Regions from separate parts of the Microbispora sp. H10949 genome, predicted to be linked through region 2. Evidence: riboswitches for the same ligand, from Rfam matches in the RefSeq annotation. Region 2 holds a riboswitch; the other holds the start of a gene.
What was found. Region 2 has a riboswitch for cobalamin ahead of cobN (cobaltochelatase subunit CobN). Riboswitches for the same ligand answer to the same signal wherever they lie in the genome.
Positions count from the first base shown of each region.

Region 1 (6,625 bases), on a different contig from region 2:
CGCCGCACAGGTCGCGGGCGAAGGCCAGCTCGGCGGCGACCGCCTCCTCCATCATCCGCACGACCCGGCCGGCCAGCTCGTCGTCGAACAGGTCCGGCTCCTCCCGGCGTACGGTGTCCACCACCTCGAAGGCGAACTCCATGTGCATGGACTCGTCGCGGAACACCCAGTTGGTGCCGGTGGCGAGGCCGCCCAGCAGCCCCCGGGAGCGGAACCAGTAGACGTAGGCGAAGGCGCCGTAGAAGAACAGCCCCTCGATGCAGGCGGCGAAGCAGACGAGGTTGAGCAGGAAGGCCCGCCGGTCCTCCCGCGTCTCCAGCCGCGACAGCTCGCTGATCGAGTCGATCCAGCGGAAGCAGAACTCGGCCTTGTCGCGGATCGAGGGGATGTGCTCCACGGCGGCGAACGCCTTCACCCGCTCGTCGTGGTCGGGCAGGTAGGTGTCCAGCAGGGTCAGGTAGAACTGGACGTGCACGGCCTCCTCGAACAGCTGGCGGCTCAGGTAGAGCCGGGCCTCGGGCGCGTTGACGTGCTGGTAGAGGTTCAGCACGAGGTTGTTGGCCACGATGGAGTCGCCGGTCGCGAAGAACGCCACCAGCCGGTTGATCAGGTGCCGCTCCCCCGGCTCCAGCGTCGCCAGGTCGGCGAGGTCGGAGGCGAGGTCGACCTCCTCGACGGTCCAGGTGTTCCTGATCGCCGCGCGGTACCTCTCGTAGAACCCGGGGTAGCGCATCGGGCGGAGGGTCAGGTCCATGCCCGGGTCGAGCAGCATCGTTCTCATTGGCACGCCTCGCAGATCTCGGGGTTCTCAAGGGAGCAGGCGACCGCCCCTTCATCGGGCACGGCGGGGGTGACGGCCGGCACGGTCGTCTGGGCGATCCTGGTCGCCGGGCGCGAGCGCAGGTAGTAGGTGGTCTTCAGGCCCGACCGCCAGGCGTAGGCGTACATCGACGAGAGCTTGCCGATCGTGGGCGCGGCCATGAAGAGGTTGAGCGACTGCGACTGGTCGACGTACGGCTGCCGCGCGGCCGCGAGGTCGACGAGCGCCTTCTGCGGCAGCTCCCAGGCGGTGCGGTAGAGCGCCTTGAGCTCGCCGGGGATCGCGGGGATGTCCTGGATCGAGCCGTCGTGGAGCTTGATCGCGTCGCGGATCGCCCGCGTCCACAGCCCGAGGGCCTGGAGGTCACGGACGAGGTACCGGTTGACCTGGAGGAACTCCCCCGACAGCGTCTCGCGTTTGAAGACGTTGGACACCTGCGGCTCGACGCACTCGTAGCAGCCCGCGATCGAGGCGATCGTGGCCGTCGGCGCGATCGCGACCAGCAGGGAGTTGCGCAGCCCGGTCTCCGCGATCCTCGCGCGCAGCGCCGCCCACTCCTCCGGGTGCGCCGGGGCGCACGGGTAGTGGTCGGGGTGCAGGACGCCGCCCGCCGCCCGCGTCTCCTCGTACGCCGGGTGGCGCCCGCGTTCGGCGGCCAGGCCGGCCGAGGTGCCGTACGCCGCGAGCGCGATCTCCTCGGCGATCCGGGTGGACAGCGCCAGCGCCTCCGGCGAGTCGAACGGCAGGCGCAGCGCGAAGAAGACGTCGGCGAGGCCCATGACGCCGAGGCCCACCGGCCGCCACCGCTCGTTGGCCGCCTCCGCCTCGGGGGTCGGGTAGAAGCCGAGGTCGATCGTGCGGTCGAGGAACCGTACGGCGGTGCGGACCGTGGCGCGCAGCCGGCCGAAGTCGACGGCGTCCCCCTCGGGGGTCAGGTGGGCGGCGAGGTTGACCGAGCCGAGGTTGCACACGGCGGTCTCCCCGTCGCTGGTGACCTCCAGGATCTCGGTGCACAGGTTGGACAGGTGGATGACGTTGCGCGGCAGCGCGGTCTGGTTGGAGGCGCGGTTGGCGGCGTCCTTGAAGGTCATCCAGCCGTTGCCGGTCTGGGCGAGGGTGCGCATCATCCGGGCGTAGAGGGTGCGGGCGGGCACCTGCCGGACGTACCGCCCGGAGGCCTCCAGTTCGCGATACCGGGCGTCGAACGCCTCGCCCCACAGGTCGGTCAGCTCGGGGGTCTCCTTGGGGTCGAACAGCGACCACACGCCGTCCGCCTCGACCCGGCGCATGAACTCGTCGGGCACCCAGTTGGCCAAATTGAGGTTGTGGGTGCGGCGCGACTCCTCGCCCGTGTTGTCGCGAAGCTCCAGGAACTCCTCGATGTCGGCGTGCCAGGTCTCCAGGTAGACGCAGGCGGCTCCCTTGCGCCTGCCTCCCTGGTTCACCGCCGCCACCGACGCGTCGAGCGTGCGCAGCCAGGGGACGATGCCGTTGGACAGGCCGTTGGTGCCCCGGATCAGCGACCCGCGCGAGCGCACTCGGGTCCAGGCGACGCCGATCCCGCCGGAGTACTTCGACAGCCGCGCCACCTGGCCGTACCGCTCGTAGATGCTCTCCAGTTCGTCGCGCGGCGAGTCGAGCAGGAAGCACGACGACAGCTGCGGGCGGCGCGCCCCGGAGTTGAACAGCGTCGGCGAGCTGGGCAGATAGGCGAGCGCGGACATCAGCCGGTACAGCTCGGCCGCCTCGCCGACGCTCGCCGACAGGCCGCAGGCCACGCGCAGCAGGAAGTGCTGCGGGCGTTCGAGCACCCGCCGCGTGACCGGATGCCGCAGCAGGTAGCGGTCGTAGACCGTGCGCAGCCCGAAGTACTCGAACCGGTCGTCGGCCGCCGGGTCGATCAGCGCGTCCAGCGCTTCGGCCTCGTCGGCCACGAACGCGGCGACGGCGTCGCCCAGCAGCCCGGCCGCGTGGGCGGCCGCGACCGACTCGGAGAAGGCGCGCACCCCCTGGCCCGCCGTCTCCTCCTCGATGACCCGGGCGAGCAGCCGCGCCGCCCGCCGGGAGTTGTCCGGGTCCGCGACGACCCCCGCCGCCGCCTCCTCGATGGCCCGCCAGACGTCCGCGGTCTCCTCCGCGCCGCGCGGCCCCGTGGCGGGGCGCGCGGGCGCGGAGACCGGGTCGGTGATCGTCATCGGTCGCCCTCTCCTCCTCGTCTCCTGACCCGGCCGGCCGGAGGGGAGGGGACGCCGCGGCGCACGCGTGCGACGGCACGGCCTGCGGGCGGCGGACCCTCCCTCGGGGCACGGCGCGGGCACGCGCGGTGACTCCGCGCGCGGTCGCGGGCAGGTCTTCGGGCTCGCGGGCGACCGGCGGGACACACGCCCGCCGGACCTACTGGCCGTCGCTTCCCGGTGCGCTCACGCACCAGTGCTCTGTGACGGCGGTCGTTCCCGCTCACCGCTGCGGGGCAGCCCCGGATTCCCACCGGGTTCCCTCTTGCCTCACCGAGGTGAACCAGCGACGCGATGGATCCTACATCTAGTGGGCGATCTCGCAAGCGGCCCTACAAGTTGTGTTGGTCACCGGATTCCGAGATCATCGAGAAGCAGGGCCGTACGACGCGCCTCGCCCGTGAGCCACTGCCGGAACTCCTCGCCGGCGAGCCACATCGGCGTCCAGCCGTTGCGCTCGCACAGGCGGAGCCAGGCGGGCGAGTCCGCGACGGCCCGGCACAGGCCGATCAGCGCGTCGCGCTCGCGGGCCGCCACCCCGAGGGGGGCGAGCAGGCCGGTCCAGTTCGCGTACGCCACCCGCACCCCCGACTCGGTCAGCGTGGGCGCGTCCAGGCCGGGCAGGCGCTCGGGAGCGGAGACGGCGAGCGGGCGCAGCCGCCCGGCCCTGACGTGGGCGGCGACGTCGCCGCGCCCGCCGAAGGCGAGCGCGGTCGTCCCCTCGGCCACCGCCGCGACGGCCCGCGCGGGGCTGTCGAAGGCCTCGTACGCCGCCGGCCGCGGATCGGCCCCGAGGCCCCGGGCGGTCAGGCCGAGCAGCAGGTGGCCGGGCCCGCGGTCGGGCCCGCCCGCCACCTTCACCCGCTCGGGGGTGCGCAGCAGGGCCGCCGCGACCTGCTCGAACGTGCGGTAACCCGAATCGGGGGAGGCCACCAGCACCTGCCACTCCCCCGCCAGCCTGGCCAGCGGCACGGTCCGGGCGGCGAACGGCCCCGCCTCATCGGGCGCGCGACCGAGCGCGCAGTCGGCCAGCAGGAGGGGGTCGGCGACCATCAGCCGGTCCGGCCGTCCGACGGCGAAGCGTCCGACGGCCGACGCGCCGCCGCCCCCGGCGTCCCGCGTGACCAGCACTCTGCCGGCCCAGCGGCGGGCCTCGATGAGGGACTTCAGGCTCCGGGCGACGCCGTCCCCCCAGCACTCCGGCGGGCCGGGGACGAGGAGGGAGATCTCCCCGAGGTACGGAGGCGCCGGGGTGCCGCATCCGCCCGCCAGGGCCAGGACCCCCAGTGCGAGAACCGTACGGCGTCGCATGCCGGCACCCTCCCCCCGAAGAGCCCCTTATGCGGACAGACTATGAGCAACCACCCCATCTCAGGACATAACGGACGTTACGGATGTGGCGATCGGCGGGTGGGCGGGCGCGGCGCTCATGTCGTCGGTGCCGATCGGAGGGCGCGGTGACAGATGCGCACCGTCCGGCACGCGTCCGCGACGCGAGCCGGACGGGACGTGGCGGAGCTACTCGACCGTCACGCTCTTGGCGAGGTTGCGGGGGCGGTCGACGTCGCGGCCGAGGGCGACGGCCGCGTGGTAGGCGAACAGCTGGAGCGGGATCGTGAGCAGGATGGGGTCCAGCTCCACCTCGTTCCTGGGCACCACGATGCAGTCGTCGGCCGCCTCGGAGGTGCGGTGGCCGACCATGAGGATGCGGCCGTGCCTCGCCCGGATCTCGCCGAGCGTGGTGAGGTTCTTGTCCAGCAGTTCGTCGTCCGGCACGACCGCGACGGTCGGCAGCTCGGGGCTGATCAGCGCCAGCGGGCCGTGCTTGAGCTCGCTCGCCGGGTACGCCTCCGCGTGGACGTAGGAGATCTCCTTGAGCTTCTGGGCGCCCTCGCGGGCCACGGGGTAGCCGCGGACCCGGCCGACGAACATCATGCCCGGCGCGTCGGCGTACTTCTTGGCCAGCTCCCTGATCCGGTCCTCCAGGGTGAGGATCTCCTTGATCTGCTCGGGCAGCCGCCGCAGGCCGTCGCAGATCCTGCGGCCGTCGGCCGGCGACAGGTCCCGTACGCGGCCGAGGTGCAGGGCGAGCAGCGCGAACGCCACGGCGGTGGAGGTGAACGCCTTGGTGGAGGCCACCGAGACCTCGGGCCCGGCGTGCAGGTAGATGCCGCCGTCTGTCTCCCGTGCGATGGCGCTGCCGACCGTGTTGACGATGCCGAGCACCCGGCCGCCCTTGCGCTTGAGCTCCTGCACGGCGGCGAGCGTGTCGTACGTCTCGCCCGACTGGCTGATGGCGACGTACAGCGTGTCAGGCTCGACGACCGGGCTGCGGTAGCGGAACTCCGAGGCCGGCTCGGCGTCGGCGGGGATGCGGGCCAGCTCCTCGATGAGCTGCGCGCCGATCTGCCCGGAGTAGTACGCGGACCCGCAGCCGATGATCTTCACGCGGCGGAAGGACCGGGTCTCGCGGGCGTCCATGTTGAGGCCGCCGAGGTGGGCGATGTGGAACCGGTCGTCGATGCGGCCGCGCAGGGTGCGGGCGACCGTGTCGGGCTGCTCGGAGATCTCCTTGAGCAGGTAGTGCTCGTAGCCGCCGTTGTCGTAGTGGCCGGCGTCCCAGTCGACCGTGAACGGCTCCTTGGCGGTCTCCCGGGCGTCGCTGGTGAACGTGTTGAACCCGTCGGCCTTGATGACCGCGAGCTCGCCGTCCTCCAGGTGGACGACCTGCCGGGTGTAGCGGATGAGCGCGGCGACGTCGGAGGCGGCGAACATCTCCTTCTCGCCGAGGCCGAGGACGATCGGGCTGCCATTGCGGGCGACCACGATCTCGCCGGGGCGCTGCGCGTCGACGACGGCGATGCCGTACGTCCCGACGACGCTCTTCAGCGCCCGCAGCACGGCCTCCCGCAGCGAGTCGGTCTCCTTGACCATCCGCCCGACGAGGTGGGAGAGCACCTCGCTGTCGGTCTCGCTCTCGAACTTCACGCCCTCGCCCTCCAGGCGGCGGCGCAGCTCGTCGGCGTTCTCGATGATGCCGTTGTGCACGACGGCGATCCGCTGCTCCTGGTCGAGGTGCGGGTGCGCGTTCACGTCACTGGGCGCGCCGTGGGTGGCCCACCGGGTGTGCCCGATCCCGATCGTGCCCTTGAACTTCGCGGGCACCGCCGCCGCCAGGTCGGCGACCCGGCCCTTGACCTTGCGCGTCTTGAGACTCCTGGAGTTCACGACGGCGAGGCCTGCCGAGTCGTAGCCCCGGTACTCCAGCCGCTGGAGACCTTCGAGCAGGATGGGCGCCGCATCCTTCGGCCCGACGTAAGCGACGATTCCGCACATAACCGCTCCTATCCGTAAACGATCCTCCGGAGCTGGCGCAGGGTCAGCTCCGGTGCCGCGACACGCCTTCCCGCGAGCTCGGCGGAGATCCTGGGGAAGATCTGGTCGTTGGTCAGCCCCCTCGACTTGAGTTCGCCGTGGCGGCGCCGCACGTACTCTTCCGCGGGCTCGCCGAAGTACGCCAGGACGTCGGCCACCACGCGGGCCGCCTCACCCGGACCCAGCGAGGTGGTCC
Region 1 is NZ_JABBWZ010000003.1:439,764-446,388, reverse strand. It holds gene HHX40_RS09445 (ribonucleotide-diphosphate reductase subunit beta) at 1-781, opposite strand, end outside; gene HHX40_RS09440 (ribonucleoside-diphosphate reductase subunit alpha) at 778-3,015, opposite strand; cobalamin riboswitch at 3,147-3,357, opposite strand; gene HHX40_RS09435 (Bug family tripartite tricarboxylate transporter substrate binding protein) at 3,403-4,365, opposite strand; gene glmS (glutamine--fructose-6-phosphate transaminase (isomerizing)) at 4,573-6,390, opposite strand; gene HHX40_RS09425 (hypothetical protein) at 6,399-6,625, opposite strand, start outside.
Region 1: another riboswitch for cobalamin. It lies ahead of HHX40_RS09440 (ribonucleoside-diphosphate reductase subunit alpha); the one in region 2 lies ahead of cobN (cobaltochelatase subunit CobN).

Region 2 (6,625 bases):
GGGGCTCTCGCCGAGCCCGGCGACGAGCCGGACGGCGTCGTCGAGCATCGCCACCACGTGCGGGAACGCGTCCCGGAAGAACCCGCTGATGCGCACCGTCACGTCCACGCGCGGGCGGCCCAGCTCGTCCAGGGGCACGGGTTCGAGCGTGGTGACGCGCCGCGACGCCTCGTCCCAGACGGGCCGCACGCCGAGCAGGGCGAGCACCTCGGCGATGTCGTCGCCGGCGGTGCGCATGGCGCTGGTCCCCCACACCGACAGCCCGACCGAGCGCGGCCACTCGCCCGTCTCCACGCGGTAGCGGGCGAGCAGCGAGTCGGCCATGGCCTGCCCGGTCTCCCAGGCGAGGCGGCTCGGCACGGCACGCGGGTCGACGGAGTAGAAGTTGCGGCCGGTCGGCAGCACGTTGATCAGCCCGCGCAGCGGCGACCCCGACGGCCCGGCGGGGACGTAGCCCCCGGCGAGCGCGTGCAGCACGTGGTCGAGTTCGTCGGTGGTACGCGCGAGCCGCGGCACCACCTCGGTCGCCGCGAACGTCAGCACCCGCCCGACCTCCGGGTCATCCGTGACGTCGGCGACGGCGGCCGGGTCCCAGCCGAGCCGCTCCATGGCGGTGACGAGGGCGCGGGCCTCGGCCTCGACGCGGTCCACGGACGCGGTCGCGGCGCTGCCGTCCTCGGTCAGGCCGAGCGCCTCGCGCAGGCCGGGCAGGGTCTCGCGGCCCGCCCACATCTGGCGGGCGCGCAGCATGGCCAGCACCAGGTTCACCCGGGCCTCACCGGCCGGGGCCGCGCCGAGGACGTGCAGGCCGTCGCGGATCTGGGCGTCCTTGACCTCGCACAGCCAGCCGTCCACGTGCAGGATGAAGTCGTCGAACTCGGCGTCGTGCGGGCGCTCGGACAGGCCGAGGTCGTGGTCGAGGCGGGCGGCCTGGATGAGGGTCCAGATCTGGGCGCGGATCGCGGGCAGCTTCGCCGGGTCCATGGCCGCGATCGTCGCGTGCTCGTCGAGCAGCTGCTCAAGGCGGGCGATGTCGCCGTACGTCTCGGCCCTCGCCATCGGCGGCACCAGGTGGTCCACGAGAACCGCGTGCGCGCGGCGCTTGGCCTGGGTGCCCTCGCCGGGGTCGTTCACCAGGAACGGATAGACCAGCGGCAGGTCGCCGATCGCCGCGTCGGTGCCGCAGCTGGCCGACATGCCCGCCGACTTGCCGGGCAGCCACTCCAGGTTGCCGTGCTTGCCGACGTGGACCATGGCGTGCGCGCCGAATTCGGCCGACAACCACCGGTAGGCCGCCAGGTAGTGGTGGCTCGGCGGCAGGTCGGGGTTGTGGTAGATCGCGATCGGGTTCTCCCCGAAGCCGCGTGGAGGCTGGACCATCACCACGACGTTGCCCGACCGCAGCGCGGCGAGCACGATGTCGCCCTCGTGGACGAACAGCTCGCCGGGCGGCGCGCCCCAGTGGCGTTCCATGTCGGCGCGCAGGCCGGCGGGGAGGGTGTCGTACCAGGCGCGGTAGGCGGCGGCGGGGATGCGCACCGGGTTGGCGGCGAGCTGTTCCTCGGTGAGCCAGTCCTGGTCCTGGCCGCCCGCGGCGATCAGGGCGTGGATCAGCGCGTCGCCGTCCTGCTCGGCCTGGCCCGGGAAGCCGCCGCCGAGGTCGTAGCCCTCCTCGGCCAGCCGGGCCAGCAGCCCGACCGTGCTGGCCGGGGTGTCCAGGCCGACGGCGTTGCCGACCCGGGAGTTCTTCGTCGGGTACGCCGACAGCATCACGACGAGCCTCTTGTCCGCCGGGGGCACGTGGCGCAGCAGCCCGTGGCGTACGGCGATGCCCGCGACCCGGGCCGCGCGTTCGGGGTCGGCGACGTAGACGGTCAGGCCGTCGTCGTCGATCTCCTTGAACGAGAACGGCACCGTGATGATCCGCCCGTCGAACTCGGGGATCGCGACCTGCGAGGCGGCGTCCAGCGGGGACAGCCCGTCGTCGTTGTCCTCCCACTCGGCGCGGCTCGTCGTCAGGCACAGGCCCTGCAGGATCGGCACGTCGAGTGCGGCGAGCGCGCCGACGTCCCAGGCCGCGTCGTCGCCGCCGGCCGACGCCGTCGCGGGCCGTGCCCCGCCCGCCGCGAGCACGGTCACCACCAGGGCGTCCGCGCCGCCCAGCACGTCGAGCAGATCCGGCTCCGCGGTGCGCAGCGAGGAGCAGAAGACCGGCAGCGCCCGGCCGCCCGCGTCCTCGATCGCGTCGCAGAGGGCGGCGACGAAGCCCGTGTTGCCCGCCATGTGGTGCGCCCGGTAGTAGAGCACCCCGATCACCGGCCCGTCGCCGGGGCGGCCCTCGCGTTCGAGGACCCCCCAGCTCGGTGTGGGCGCCGGGCCCGCGAAGCCGCGCCCGGTCAGCAGGACCGTGTCCGACAGGAACGCGTGCAGCTCGGCCAGGTTGGCGGGCCCTCCGTACGCGAGGTAGGCGTGGGCCTCGGCGCAGACGCCGCCGCTCACCGTGGACAGCTCCATGAGTTCGGCGTCCGGGGCCTGCTCGCCGCCGAGGACGACCACCGGGCACGGCCCCGCGAGCAGCGCGTCCAGCCCGTCCTCCCAGGCACGCCGGCCGCCGAGCAGCCGGACGACCACGAGGCCGGCGCCCTCGACCAGCGCGGGCAGGTCGTCCACGGTCAGCCGCGCCGGGTTGCCCAGCCGGTACGCGGCCCCACTCGCGCGGGCGCTCAACAGGTCGGTGTCCGACGTGGACAACAGGACGACGACGGGCTGCGCGGCGGACGCGTCTGTGCGCACGGCAAGGTCCTCCCTCGGGGTCCTCGCCCCGGGTCGTGGCGGCGCGACGGCAGGAGTCTCCTGGCTCCCGGATCGACGCTCACCCCGGCCTTCCCGTCTTCCGACAGTGGCCGTGTGGTGGGGTTCGCTCCCCGGTCACAGTGGCGGGACCGCGCCGGATTCACACCGGCTTCCTCCGCTTGCCATCGCTCACCGCAGACCCTACGTGACGGAGGTCGTGTCAGAAAACTGGCGTTAGCATCCTGTTCGTGGTCATGGGTGGCTTTTCTGGGCGCGCCGCCCAGGACGCGTGTCCCGGCGCGCTCCAGGTGCACGCGGCGGCGGACGGGGCGCTGGCCCGCGTCCGCGTGCCCGGCGGCGGGCTGGCCGCCGGCGCCCTGCGCGAACTGGCCGCCTGCGCCCGCGAGCTGGGCGCCGGGGTCGTCGAACTGACGTCACGGGCCAACGTGCAGGTGCGCGGGCTGGCCGACCCACCGGCGTTCGCCGCGCGGATGGCCGCCGCCGGACTGCTGCCGTCCGCGACCCACGAGCGCGTGCGCAACATCGTCGCCTCGCCGCTCAGCGGCCGTTCGGCGACGGCCCTCCTGGACGTGCGGCCCCTGGTGGCGGACCTCGACGCGGCCCTGTGCGGCCGCGCCGCCCTGGCTCAGCTGCCCGGCCGGTTCCTGTTCGCGCTCGACGACGGAACGGGTGACGTCCTCGGGCTCGGGGCGGACGTGACCCTCGCCGCGCACCCCGTCTCCCAGCCCGGCGGCGGCCTGACCCTGCTGCTCGCGGGGGAGCCGGTCGGGTCGGTGACCGCCGACGACGCCGTCTCCGTCGCGCTCGCCGCGGCCGAGGAGTTCCAGGAGGTGCGCGGGGACGCCTGGCGGGTGGCCGAACTCCCCGGCGGACCCGCGACGATCGCCGCCCGCCTCCCCGGCCGGCTCCCCCGTCGGCTCGCTGTCCTGCCCCCCGTGCCGGTGACGCCCGCCACGCCGCGCAGGGGCGGCCCGTCCGCGCAGGTGGACGGCCGGGTGGCGCTCGACGTGATCGTCCCCCTCGGCAGGCTGACCGCCGGCCAGGCCGGCCTGCTCGCCGATCTGGCCGCCGGTGAGGTGCGGCTGACGCCGTGGCGTACGGTCGTGCTGCCCGACCTCGCGCCCGAGGCGGTCGGGCCGGTGACCGAGGCGCTCGCCGGGGCGGGGCTGGTGATCGACCCCGCCTCGCCGTACGCCAGACTGTCGGCCTGCACCGGGCGGCCCGGCTGCGGGAAGGCGCTGGCCGACGTCCAGGCGGACGCGGTGCGCTGGGCGGAGTCCGGCGTGCCCGAACCACCGGTTGTCGGGCCGCCGGGTCTCCGGCCACCGGGTGCCGAACCGCTCGACGCCGGCCTGATCCACTGGGCGGGCTGCGAACGCCGCTGCGGCCGCCCGAGGGGCCGGGTCACCGACGTGGTCGCCACGACCGGCGGCTACGACGTCCGCCGTTGACCGTCCGTCCAGTCCGTCCAGTCCGTGCATCCACCGCCCGCTCCATCCACCGTCCGCCATCCACGAACAGAGGTGTCCGTGCCCGAGCACGACTACGTCCGCGACGGAGCGGAGATCTACCGGCGGTCGTTCGCGACCATCAGGGCCGAGGCCGACCTGTCAGGGCTGCCCGCCGACGTCGCCCGGGTCGCGGTCCGCATGATCCATGCGTGCGGCATGACCGACCTCGTCGGCGACCTCGGCTACTCCCCCGGCGTGGTCGAGAAGGCGCGCACCGCGCTGCTGGCGGGTGCGCCCGTGCTGTGCGACGCGCGGATGGTCGCCTCCGGCATCACCAGGAAGCGCCTGCCCGCCGGCAACGAGGTCGTCTGCACGCTCGGCGACCCCCGCGTGCCCGCCCTCGCGGAGCGGCTCGGCACCACCCGCAGCGCCGCCGCGCTCGACCTGTGGCTCGACCGACTCGACGGCGCGGTCGTGGCCGTCGGCAACGCCCCGACCGCGCTGTTCCGGCTGCTCGAACTGGTCGCCGGAGGCGCGGGACGGCCCGCCGCCGTGCTGGGCGTCCCGGTCGGCTTCATCGGCGCGGCCGAGTCCAAGCGCGCCCTCGCGGCGTCCGGCCTGGAGTTTCTGGTTGTCCACGGCCGCCGGGGCGGCAGTGCCATGACGGCGGCGGCGGTCAACGCCATCGCCTGCGAGCAGGAGTGACGAGACGTGACAGGAACGCTCTACGGCGTCGGCCTCGGCCCCGGCGACCCCGAACTGATGACCGTGAAGGCCGCTCGCCTGATCGGCGAGGCCGACGTGATCGCCTACCACGCGGCGCGGCACGGCCGCAGCATCGCCCGGTCGATCGCGGCCCACCACATGCGCGACGGGCAGATCGAGGAGCTCCTGCAGTATCCGCTGACGACGGAGACGACCGACCACCCCGGCGGCTACCAGGGCGCGCTCGACGACTTCTACGCCGGCTGCGCCGACCGCCTCGCCGCGCACCTGGACGCCGGGCGCGACGTCGTCGTGCTGTGCGAGGGAGACCCCCTCTTCTACGGGTCGTACATGCACATGCACAAGCGGCTCGCGCACCGCTACCCGGCCGAGGTCGTCCCCGGGGTCACCTCGATCGCGGGGGCGTCCGCCGTGCTGGGCCGCCCGCTGGTCGAACGCGACGAGACGCTGACGGTCCTGCCCGGGACGCTGCCCGCCGCCGTGCTGGCCGAGAAGCTGCGCGGCACGGACTCGGCGGCGGTGCTCAAGCTGGGCCGCACGTTCGAGAAAGTGCGCGACGCGCTGGCCGAGGCGGGCCGCCTCGACGAGGCCTGGTACGTCGAACGCGCCACCACCGACGCCCAGCGTGTGGCCCCGCTCAAGGACGTCGACCCGGGGCAGGTGCCGTACTTCTCGCTGGCGCTGATCCCCAGCCCGGCGCAGCTCACGTTCGTGCCGGAGCCCGCCGGACGCACCGGTGCAGGCGAGGTCGCGGTCGTCGGCCTCGGCCCCGCCGGGCGGCCCTGGCTGACCCCGGAGGCCCAGGAGGTCCTCGCCGAGGCCACCGACCTGGTCGGGTATGGCCCCTACGTCGACCGGGTCGCGCCCAACCCCCGCCAGACCCGGCACCGTACCGACAACCGCGTCGAGGCCGAGCGCGCCCGTCACGCGCTCGACCTGGCCCTCGCCGGGGCGCGGGTCGCGGTCGTGTCGTCGGGCGACCCGGGCGTGTTCGCGATGGCCAGCGCGGTGCTGGAGGCCGCCGCCGACCCGCGTTACGCGGACGTCCCGGTGCGGGTGGTGCCCGGCCTGACCGCCGCGCAGGCCGTGGCCGGCCGGGCGGGCGCGCCGCTCGGCCACGACTACTGCGTGCTGTCGCTGTCGGACCAGCTCAAGCCGTGGGAGGTGGTCGCCGGGCGGATCTCCGCCGCCGCCCGCGCCGACCTCGTCCTCGCGATCTACAACCCGGCGTCGAAGACCCGCACCTGGCAGGTCGCCGCGGCCCGCGACCTGCTGCTCGAACACCGCGATCCGGGCACGCCCGTGGTGGTGGGCCGCGACGTCGGCGGCGAGCGGGAGTCGGTCGTGATCACCACTCTGGGCGAGCTCGACCCGGCCGCGATCGACATGCGCTGCCTGCTGATCGTCGGCTCGTCCACCACCCGCGTCGTCGAACGCGGGGACGGGGCGGTCGTCTTCACCCCGCGCCGCTATCCCGCGTGATCGCGTACCCAGGTGACGGCGTCGGCGACGTCCGTCACCCGGGTGACGCCGCCGGGCGTCGCGGGCCGGTCCACCATGACGACCGGCAGCCCCGCCTCGCGCGCCGCGACCAGCTTGGCGCGGGTCTGCTCCCCGCCGCTGTCCTTGGTGAC
Region 2 is NZ_JABBWZ010000009.1:49,278-55,902, forward strand. It holds gene cobN (cobaltochelatase subunit CobN) at 1-2,793, opposite strand, end outside; cobalamin riboswitch at 2,847-2,969, opposite strand; gene cobG (precorrin-3B synthase) at 3,048-4,265, shown strand; gene HHX40_RS23270 (precorrin-8X methylmutase) at 4,344-4,970, shown strand; gene HHX40_RS23275 (precorrin-2 C(20)-methyltransferase) at 4,977-6,473, shown strand; gene HHX40_RS23280 (cobalt-precorrin-6A reductase) at 6,461-6,625, opposite strand, start outside.